Regions from separate parts of the Paenibacillus kandeliae genome, predicted to be linked through region 1. Evidence: riboswitches for the same ligand, from Rfam matches in the RefSeq annotation. Region 1 holds a riboswitch; each other region holds the start of a gene.
The links. Region 1 has a riboswitch for glycine ahead of ABXR35_RS21140 (amino acid permease). Riboswitches for the same ligand answer to the same signal wherever they lie in the genome.

Region 2: another riboswitch for glycine. It lies ahead of gcvT (glycine cleavage system aminomethyltransferase GcvT); the one in region 1 lies ahead of ABXR35_RS21140 (amino acid permease).
Region 3: another riboswitch for glycine. It lies ahead of sdaAB (L-serine ammonia-lyase, iron-sulfur-dependent subunit beta); the one in region 1 lies ahead of ABXR35_RS21140 (amino acid permease).

The regions. Positions count from the first base shown of each region.
Region 1 is NZ_JBFDUZ010000005.1:255,504-258,786, reverse strand. Features, by position in the region: gene ABXR35_RS21150 (MATE family efflux transporter) at 1-779, opposite strand, end outside; gene ABXR35_RS21145 (TetR/AcrR family transcriptional regulator) at 918-1,601, shown strand; glycine riboswitch at 1,722-1,802, shown strand; gene ABXR35_RS21140 (amino acid permease) at 1,946-3,283, shown strand, end outside.
Region 2 is NZ_JBFDUZ010000001.1:3,155,652-3,158,934, forward strand. Features, by position in the region: gene ABXR35_RS13405 (SDR family oxidoreductase) at 1-305, opposite strand, end outside; gene gcvH (glycine cleavage system protein GcvH) at 732-1,124, opposite strand; glycine riboswitch at 1,311-1,407, shown strand; gene gcvT (glycine cleavage system aminomethyltransferase GcvT) at 1,746-2,858, shown strand; gene gcvPA (aminomethyl-transferring glycine dehydrogenase subunit GcvPA) at 2,956-3,283, shown strand, end outside.
Region 3 is NZ_JBFDUZ010000001.1:2,983,871-2,987,153, forward strand. Features, by position in the region: gene ABXR35_RS12660 (TIM-barrel domain-containing protein) at 1-239, shown strand, start outside; gene sdaAA (L-serine ammonia-lyase, iron-sulfur-dependent, subunit alpha) at 342-1,235, opposite strand; gene sdaAB (L-serine ammonia-lyase, iron-sulfur-dependent subunit beta) at 1,257-1,922, opposite strand; glycine riboswitch at 2,150-2,260, opposite strand; gene ABXR35_RS12675 (ATP-binding protein) at 2,421-3,283, opposite strand, start outside.

The DNA of each region.
Region 1 (3,283 bases):
ATCAGCGACATCGCACCAAGAAAGACACTCATCACAAACACAGGCACGCCGATTTTGAACACATTGCTCATAATCTCTTGGCTCGCTTTAAACCATTTCAACGACACACTCAGAAAGGTGCTTTTGAACCCCAGATGATACGTGTAAAAGGCGCTTGCGACCAGATTCGCTACAACGGTCGCTGTAGCTACGCCGATCACGCCCCAGTGAAGAACAAAGATCGCGAGGGCATCCAGCACAATATTGACGATCACACTCAGGATCATACCGATCATAGAGGTGATTGCCGATCCCTCGGCACGCACGATATTTTCCAAGGTGAAGAATAGGACGACAACGGGAGAGCCAATCAGCATGACGGTGACGTAATCTTTGGTAAAAGCGAACGATTCGCTCGTTGCCCCTAGACCCGATGTGATGAGATCCGCCAGCGGCAAACCGACCAGAATAACGAGCAGACCGAGCAGCAGACTGCTGTAAAAGGCGAAGGACGAGACATGCTTGGCATCGTCATATCGCTTGTCGCCAAGCAGACGAGAGATAAATGTACCGCCGCCCATACCGATCAGGTTACCGAGTGCCATGATAATCGCGAACAACGGTAGCGTCAATGCCAGCGCCGTCAGCATGGCTGTATTATGCAGCGTACCGAGGAAATAAGCGTTCAGAAGAGAATAGATCACGCTCATGGATGTACCGAGCATCATCGGAATGGCAAAGTGAGCGACGGCTTTGGCGATAGGGGCTTTTTCAAAGTAATGCAGATTTTCTGTATCCATATGGATTCCTGCTTTCTATCATTTTTTGCCTTACACTGTTAGTTTGTGCCTTACAGTGTTAGATGGTATCATGGGATGGATGGGTTGTAAAGCACAAACTTACAGTGTTAGATAAATTTTTTCGAAGGATGGATATAGATGAAAAAGCAGCCTCAAATTTCGGAGGACAAGATTCTCGAAGCGTCGTGGGAGCTTTTGGGGGAAGATGGGATTGAGAAGTTAAGTATGCGGCGGCTTGCCGACCGGCTCGGCATTCAGGCGCCATCGCTGTACTGGCATTTCAAAAGCAAGCAACAGCTGTACCAGCGTCTAGCGAATCATGTATCCAAGGTGATCGTGGATGAGTTGCACAGCGACGGGAATTGGAAGGAGCAGCTAACCGAGTTGGCAGTCACGACGCGCGTGGTATTGAATCGCTACCCGTGCTCGACGCAGATCATGATGATGACACTGCCGCATGATCCAGACATTATCCGTTTCACTAACCGGATGCTAGCATGCGTCGAAGAAACGCCATTGGCGCAGGATCAGAAGATGCAGGTCGTGACGACGCTGGTGAATTTTGTGTTTTATTTTGTACTGGATCAGTATCAGCATATGCGTAATGTGGAGATCATGAGTCAGGAACAGCAGTCTACGATGAGCGACCATATGACGCAGGTGATGGATTCGATGCGCGATGAGGATGTATGGCTGTTCCGGCGGATGTTCCACAATCAGCTGTTTGAGCTGATGGGGAGTGATCGGGCGTTCGATTTTGGATTAAAGGTGATCTTGCTGGGGATTGAGCAAGTCATTTTGGAGCAGGAGATGGATGTGTAACTTTTTTCACTGATCCATTGCTCACATTGGCGGTAATATGTTAACATATCGAAATGGCAGTAATGCTTCAATAATTGCATATATTCAAGGGCTATGATTGCTGTGGATCACACTACAGCAGGAGCAGCTTCTGGAGAGACTGCGGATATACCGCAGCGCCGAAGGGTTCACAATCTCAGGCAAAAGGACAGAAGAGTACGAATACATATGTGTCATGCGGCGAGGTATATGCTGCGGGGCATGTATATATTTTGTTATTCTTGTGCGCTGAGAGATTGGATGATATCCAGTCTCTTTTTTTATTGGTTTTTACAGACAGATCAGGAGATCGAGGGGGAAACACGATGACACAGACAGGACTAAAAAGAGAGCTTGCTAACCGGCATGTTCAGTTGATTGCGATTGGAGGAACGATTGGAACGGGATTATTTCTCGGCTCCGGCAAAGCGATTGAGAAGGCAGGACCGTCGATTATCCTCACGTATCTGATCGTCGGGATGGCGATTTTCTTTGTGATGCGGGCGCTGGGAGAATTGCTATTATCCAAGGCGGGCTATCAGTCATTTACCGATATTGCAGAGGATTATTTGGGACCGCGTGCGGCATTTATAACGGGTTGGACGTATTGGTTTTGCTGGATTATGACGGCGATGGCGGATGTGATCGCGGTTGGTGTGTATGTGCAGTACTGGTTTGATATTCCCCAGTGGATGCCAGCGGTGCTGTGCCTGATCGTATTGCTTGGACTGAATCTGTTAACCGTCAAAAACTTCGGGGAGCTGGAATTCTGGTTTGCCTTGATTAAGGTGATTACGATTGTGGCACTGATCGGTCTAGGCATTGTGCTACTCATTATGGGCTTCCGTACAGACGCAGGTACGGTATCGGTACGTAATCTGTGGGAGCATGGCGGTATCTTCCCAAATGGCGTATCTGGCTTCCTATTCTCGTTCCAAATGGTCGTATTCGCTTATGTCGGTGTGGAGCTGGTGGGTGTATCGGCAGCGGAAACTGCCAACCCAGAGAAAAGCATTCCATCGGCGATTAATAAGATTCCGCTACGTATTCTGTTCTTCTATGTAGGCGCGTTGTTCGTGCTGCTGTGTATCAATCCGTGGACACAGCTCAGCCCGGCGGAAAGTCCATTTGTCCGCACCTTTACACTGGTCGGTATTCCGGTGGCGGCGGGCATTATCAACTTTGTCGTGCTGACGTCGGCGGCTTCCGCCTGTAACAGCGGTATGTTCTCGACGAGTCGTATTCTGTACAATTTGAGCCATAAAGGGCAGGCTCCACAGCGACTGGGCAGACTAAACCGCAATCATGTACCAAGTCAGTCGTTGTTCCTATCTACGCTTGTCATCTCGGGTGGTGCGCTACTGAGCAAGCTGTTACCGGGACAGGCATTTGAAATTGTGACGACGATTAGTGCGATTTGCTTTATCTGGGTGTGGGGTGTAATTCTGGTATGCCATATCCGGTATAAACGAAGCCGTCCAGAGCTGCATGCAACGTCGCGCTTCAAAGCACCGTTTACACCGTGGATCAATTATGTGGTGCTGGCGCTGTTTGCAGGCATTCTGGTGATCATGCTAATCTCTGGCGAAACGCGTCCCGCGTTATTGTGCACGCCGCTTTGGTTTATTTTGCTATTAGTGCTGTATCAGATTCGGAGTCGTAAA
Region 2 (3,283 bases), on a different contig from region 1:
ACACCTGCGTTGTTTAGCAGCACATCCAGATGGTCATACTGCTTATAAAATTCAGCTGCAAAGGCACGGATCTTGTCCAGCGACCCTAGATCGCACGTCATCAGCGTTAGTCGATCGGAACCGCTCTCGCGCTTGGCTTGCTCCAGCGCTTGCTGTCCGCGCTGCGGATTGCGGCATCCCATAATAATATGGTGCCCTTGTTTGGCAAGAGCGATGCTTGAAGCGAGTCCCATACCGGAATTGGCACCTGTAATCAGGATGATTTTGCTATCAGTGGCGGTTGAAGTATGAATAGAATTAGTCATAGAATGGCTCCTCTCGATGTGTAGATACAGGATAGATGTTTGAAAAAGCAAGCTAGGATTACGATTCTCAGCGTATTGCAGCATAGGCTTACGATTGTCGGTGTCTTTATCTTGCAAGAATTGATTTCCAAGAAATTATTTTATAGAAATAAGCTCTATATTTTAAGTAAACGCAAAGGAGTTCGGTAACGCATATGGAATACGTACAGTATGGAATCATGAGGAAAAGATTCTATATACGACATTCAAGCACGTAAAAAAGCCGTCATCACATTCCAGATGGAATGGAGATAACGGCAAAGAATGCTTGTATGATCTACTGCAAGCCTATCGGAGTCATCCATAAGCATATTTCAAGCAGTAGCGATGCTAGATGTGGAGCATCAAAGCGCTAGAATACGAATGTTGAAACGATTACGCTGCTGATCAATCCTGTGCGTGTGCGCTATAAGCAGCCGCATCCAGCAGTTTAGACAGAGCAGCATCCAGATCGCCATCCACCTTCAGCTCTAGCATCCAACCACGACCGTAAGGGTCTGTGTTTACCAGCTCCGGCTCGGTTTCCAGATCGGGATTCAGACGGCTAACAACACCAGCCACTGGACAGAACAGATCGGATACTGTTTTGACAGATTCGATTGTGCCTACGACTTCATTCTCGCTTACATTGCGACCATCTTCCGGCAATTCAACAAACACAATATCCCCCAGTTGATGCTGGGCAAAGTCAGTAATACCAATTCGTACTGTATCATCACCAATACGCTCTACCCACTCGTGTTCCTCACTGTACAACAATTGATCCTTAATTTCGCTCATGATTATGCTCCTCCGGTTCCATGTCGTGATTGCATTTTGCTCAATGCCACAAGAGTATAGTAAGGAAGTTGGCACTGTCAAGAGGCTTGACATCGTTTACTCAATCAAGTATTAATATAATAAACATACAATTTTAGCTTTCCTAGTGTTGAATGTTCGGAAATACATAACATCATATGTGAGCGGATGAACGTACAGGGAGAGACTGCCACACCGATGGCGGCGCCGAAGGAGTAAGCCGGAGACGGTGAATCTCTCAGGTATCAGGGACCTGTACCGGACGCAACTCTGGAGAGCATCCGGTGCAGATCAGTGATGAATGCACAGCGGATCACCCAAGGGGAAACTTGTTTTGAACCATTCTAGATCACCGACAGATGTTGTATAGTCGGCGAGAATGATCAGCGAGGTAACTCTCAGGTATCAAGGACAGGGAGAAAAGGGAATGAATAACGGGCGACGTGTCGGTTTCTTTCCCTTCTCTTCCTGTCTTTTTTGTGCTTGTATACCTCTTTCAATCAAGTCAACATGATGAATACGTTGGCATCCCATTTGAAAATGAAACGCATGCCCATCATTTCCAGCTTCATCGTTACCACTACCAATTCGAGGTGAATACACATGACTGAATTGAAACGAACTCCGCTTTTCCCGTTATACCAACAATCCGGTTCCCCGCGCTGCATCGACTTTGGCGGCTGGGAACTGCCAGTACAATTTTACGGCATCCAAAAGGAACATGAGGCTGTACGCGAGCGCGCCGGATTGTTCGATGTATCCCATATGGGTGAGGTGATCATTAGCGGCAATGGGGCATTACGCTATTTGCAGCATATGTTGACCAACGATGTGTCCCGTTTACAGGACGGACAAGCACAGTATACGCTGATGTGCTATGACAACGGCGGAGTGGTTGATGATCTGCTTGTCTACCGCATCGGTGAGGAGCATTATATGCTCGTGCTGAACGCGTCCAATATCGATAAGGATATCGCTTGGCTGCGTCAGCATTTGCCCGAAGGCGTACAATTGAAGGACATTTCGGAGCAAACAGCATTGATTGCCCTGCAAGGACCACAAGCCGCTTCCATTCTCTCCAAAGCAACGGCAAGCGACACGTACGCTGCATTACCCGGCTTTTCCTTTGTAGCAGAAGCGAAGCTGTTTGATGTGGAAGTGATCGTCTCCCGCACAGGCTATACCGGTGAAGATGGATATGAGATCTATGCACCGGCTGCACACGCAGATGTGATTTGGAGCAAGCTGCTGGAAATGGGCGAATCGGATGGATTGATTCCATGCGGGCTAGGCGCGCGGGATACGCTGCGCTTTGAAGCGAAGCTTCCGCTGTATGGACAGGAGCTGTCTGCGGATATTACACCGCTGGAAGCTGGGCTCGGTTTCTTCGTGAAGCTGGACAAAGGCGATTTTATCGGACGTGATGTACTGGCTGGGCAAAAGGAAAACGGCGCACCGCGCAAAATGGTTGGTATTGAGCTAATTGACCGCGGCATTCCCCGCTCTCATTATCCGGTCTACCGCGATGGACGTCAGATTGGCGAAGTAACTACAGGTACACAGTCGCCCACATTGAAGCGCAATCTGGGACTGGCACTGATCGAAGCAGACAGCGCTGCACTGGGTACACCAGTTGAAGTTGAGATTCGTGGCAAGATGTTGAAGGCAGAAGTCGTGAAGGCTCCTTTTTATAAGCGTCAACCCGTGAATGTATAAATGTGAACTACGATTTGAACCCTTTTCCTCTGTTCTATTGCACGTCATGGCAATTCCATACTAACCGGCAGCGATACTGCCGAAAGGAGTACAGCACATGAAATCCCATCGCTATATCCCGATGACGCCACAAAATGAGCAGGACATGCTAGCCGTTGTCGGCGCTTCTTCCATTGAGGAACTATTCAAGGACATTCCCGCTTCTGTTCGTTATGAAGGTACATTGCCTATGTCTGGCATGCTGGACGAATATGCACTCACCCGCCATCTGTCCACACTGGCAGGACGCAATGCCGATACAGATCGGTATACAAGCTTTCTCGGTGCAGGCATTTACGATCATCATATCCCGTCTGTGATCAATCACGTGATTTCTCGTTCGGAATTTTATACAGCATATACTCCGTATCAACCAGAGATTAGCC
Region 3 (3,283 bases), on a different contig from region 1:
GTCTACTGATTGCACCTATTTTGGAAGAAGGGCAGCGCAGTCGCTCTGTCTATCTGCCATCTGGCACACATTGGGTGAATGCGTGGACAGGCAGCCAGCATGAGGGCGGGCAGGTGGTGCAAGCCGATGCGCCACTGTCTATTACACCTGTGTTTATTCGGCAGGCACAAGCGGAAGGATTACAGCCTCTATTTGCTGATATTGTTGCTAGAATGGAATCTGAAGAATCACCAGCTTGATAGATCTAGCGTCTTCTTGCCATACCATACAACAAAAAGAGACTGTATATCGCTACAGTCTCTTTTTGTTGTATATATAATTAGCTAGTAACTTGCAGCAGATTATACGCCGTTGCTTTCGCGACGACGACGTAGTTCTTCGGTGATTTTGCGTCCTGTTGGTGTCTGTGCCAGACCGCCACGCGCTGTTTCCCGATGCTCGCTTGGCATCGAGCGACCTACCTGTAGCATCACATCAACCACTTCATCTGACGGAATTGCACTGCGTACGCCTGCTAGACCCATATCGGCAGCAGCAAGTGCATTCACAGCGCCCAGACCATTGCGCACGATACACGGAATCTCCACCAATCCAGCAACAGGATCACAGATCAGACCGAGTGTATTTTTCAATGCCAGACCGACCGCGTGCATTGCCTGCTCTGGATTACCGCCACGCAGCTCCACGACCGCTCCAGCTGCCATACCGATTGCCGAACCGACCTCTGCCTGACAGCCGCCCTCCGCACCGGAAATGGATGAGTTGTTAGCGATCACGTAACCGATCGCACCAGCGGCGAATAGCCCCAGCACCATCTGTTCATCACTCCAACCGAAGCGCTCTTGGGTGCTAACGAAGACGCCCGGAATGATACCGCATGAACCGGCTGTCGGCGTAGCAATAATACGTCCCATCGACGCGTTGACCTCAGATACCGCCAGTGCATAGGACATCGCACGCGTAGAGTACGCACCGGATGCCGTTTCTCCACCATTCAAGTATTCGTACACTTTGCGTGCATCACCGCCGGTCAAGCCGCTGCGAGATACCGTATCCTCGTGAATGCCGCGGTGAACAGCTTCTTTCATCACCTCATAATAAGCAGCCATCTGCGCAATAACTTCATCGCGCTCTACGCCAGTTTCCTTCACCTGCTCTACAATCATCAGCTCGGCAATACTGCACGAACGTTCCTCGCAAAGCCGGACAATATCTTTTAATGTGCGAAATTGCATATGATTTCCTCCTTTCTTCCTTTAGTCCAAATCAATAACACCCGCACGGGTAACATGCGGTAATGTAACGATATGAGTTAATACCCCATCTGTGGGTACACCATCCAGTTCAATCAGTGTCATCGCTTCGCCGCTGCGCGATTTGCGATCCACGTCCATAAAGCCGATATTCAGCTCCGCCTCGCTCAATGTGCGCGTAATATCCGCCAACACACCTTTGCTATCCATATGCTCGACGACCAGTGTCGGATATTGTCCCGAACCTTTGAGATCGAAGCCGTTTAACTCATGAATCTCGATATTTCCGCCGCCGATCGATGCGCCCGCCAATTCGGCAGTTTGTTCGCCAGCACGCAGTCGCAGACGTACAAAGTTCGGATGTGGATAATTACCTGATCCTTTATCAAAATGAATGGTCATGCCCAGCCGATCCGCTTCCTCCGCTGCATCCGGCAGACGGGGATCATCGGTGCTGTAATCCAGCAGACCGCCCACCAGCGCCAGATCGGTGCCGTGTCCCCAGTACGTTTCCGCAAAGGAACCGTACAGAATAATGTCCGCGTGCTCTGGCTGTTGTCCAAGCAACTGACGTGCTGCTCTGCCCAATCGTGCAGCACCTGCCGTATGAGAACTGGATGGACCGACCATGGAAGGTCCAATAATGTTGAACACATTTTTAAAACGCATATGACTCCTCTTTTCCGCTGCTGCATAATTGAGCAGGTATTGCTGATCTGTCCATGTACATGATATGCCGATCACATATAATCTTCCACCCAACAAGCACATCAAAAAGGACAGAGCAGGACCTGCGGCGGCCTGTATGCTCTGTCCCGTGTACCTGAGAGTTTGGACGGATGATGATGTCGTATCCGTTGTACCCCTTGGGTGGCTGAATGCTCTCTCCAGAGTTGCGTCCGGCAGCGGTTCTTGATACCTGAGAGATTGGCAGACCGTTGGCTGGCGGCTGCTTGCTCCTTCGGTGGCGGATTGCGTACCTCCGCTAACTCTCCCGCTGTCTTCATTCGCATGTATAGGTTGAAATGAACACCGCCGAATGCCCGGCATGTTCCTGATCATTCCTAGCTTAATCCAGCCGCTGAACGCTGTCAATTGCCATAGGGAAAATAAGTTGCATATCTGACATATGCGGTCAACCTTCTTGTTATATGAGTACCATGCGCATCAATCTGTCAGCTCCTCAGATACTTCCAGCAGCGGCAAACGAATGACGAATACCGAGCCTTTGCCCCGCGATGAAGTGAAGCTGAGCACACCTTTGTGATCATTCACAATACGCTGAGCGATGAACAGTCCTAGACCTGTACCACGAATCCGCCGCGATTCGGTGGAACCGGAACGGAAGAACTTTTGGAAAATACGTGGCTGATCCTGCTCAGAGATACCAATACCATAATCCTCTACCTCCACCAGCACCTGACGATCCTGCCGACGTACCCGAATATCGACCGGACGATCCTCTGGCGAATACTTCAGTGCGTTGCCTATCAAATTACTAATTACCTGAATCATACGATTGTGATCGCCCCATACATACAGCTCCTGCTGCTCCAGCTCTACATGCAGTCGATCACGAGACTGAATATCCCACTGCCAGCAAATCATTTGTACCAATTCATCCAGCTGAATATAGCTCATCAGATACTCGGCATGCCCTGCCTCAATCCGCTGACTATCCAGAAATTCATCCAGCAGTCTAGACAAGCGCCCACCTTCAAACTGAATCGTATTCATAAATTCGCGCCGTCGCTCTGCCGGAATATCGTCGTACATCGACAACATTTCAATATAGCCCATGATCGCGGATAACGGTGTACGCAGTTCATGCGATACGACAGCAATCAGCTCATTTTGCAGCTGCTTGACTCTCTTCTCCTCTGTACAATCACGGAAAATCAACAAAAACCCTTGATCCGCCCCACTTGCCGCATCCGTAATCGGGGTTACATGTAGAGATAACAAACGCTCGTCCTGCATCTGGATCACACAGCCCTGCTCCCATTCCTCGTGATGATCCAAACATTCAT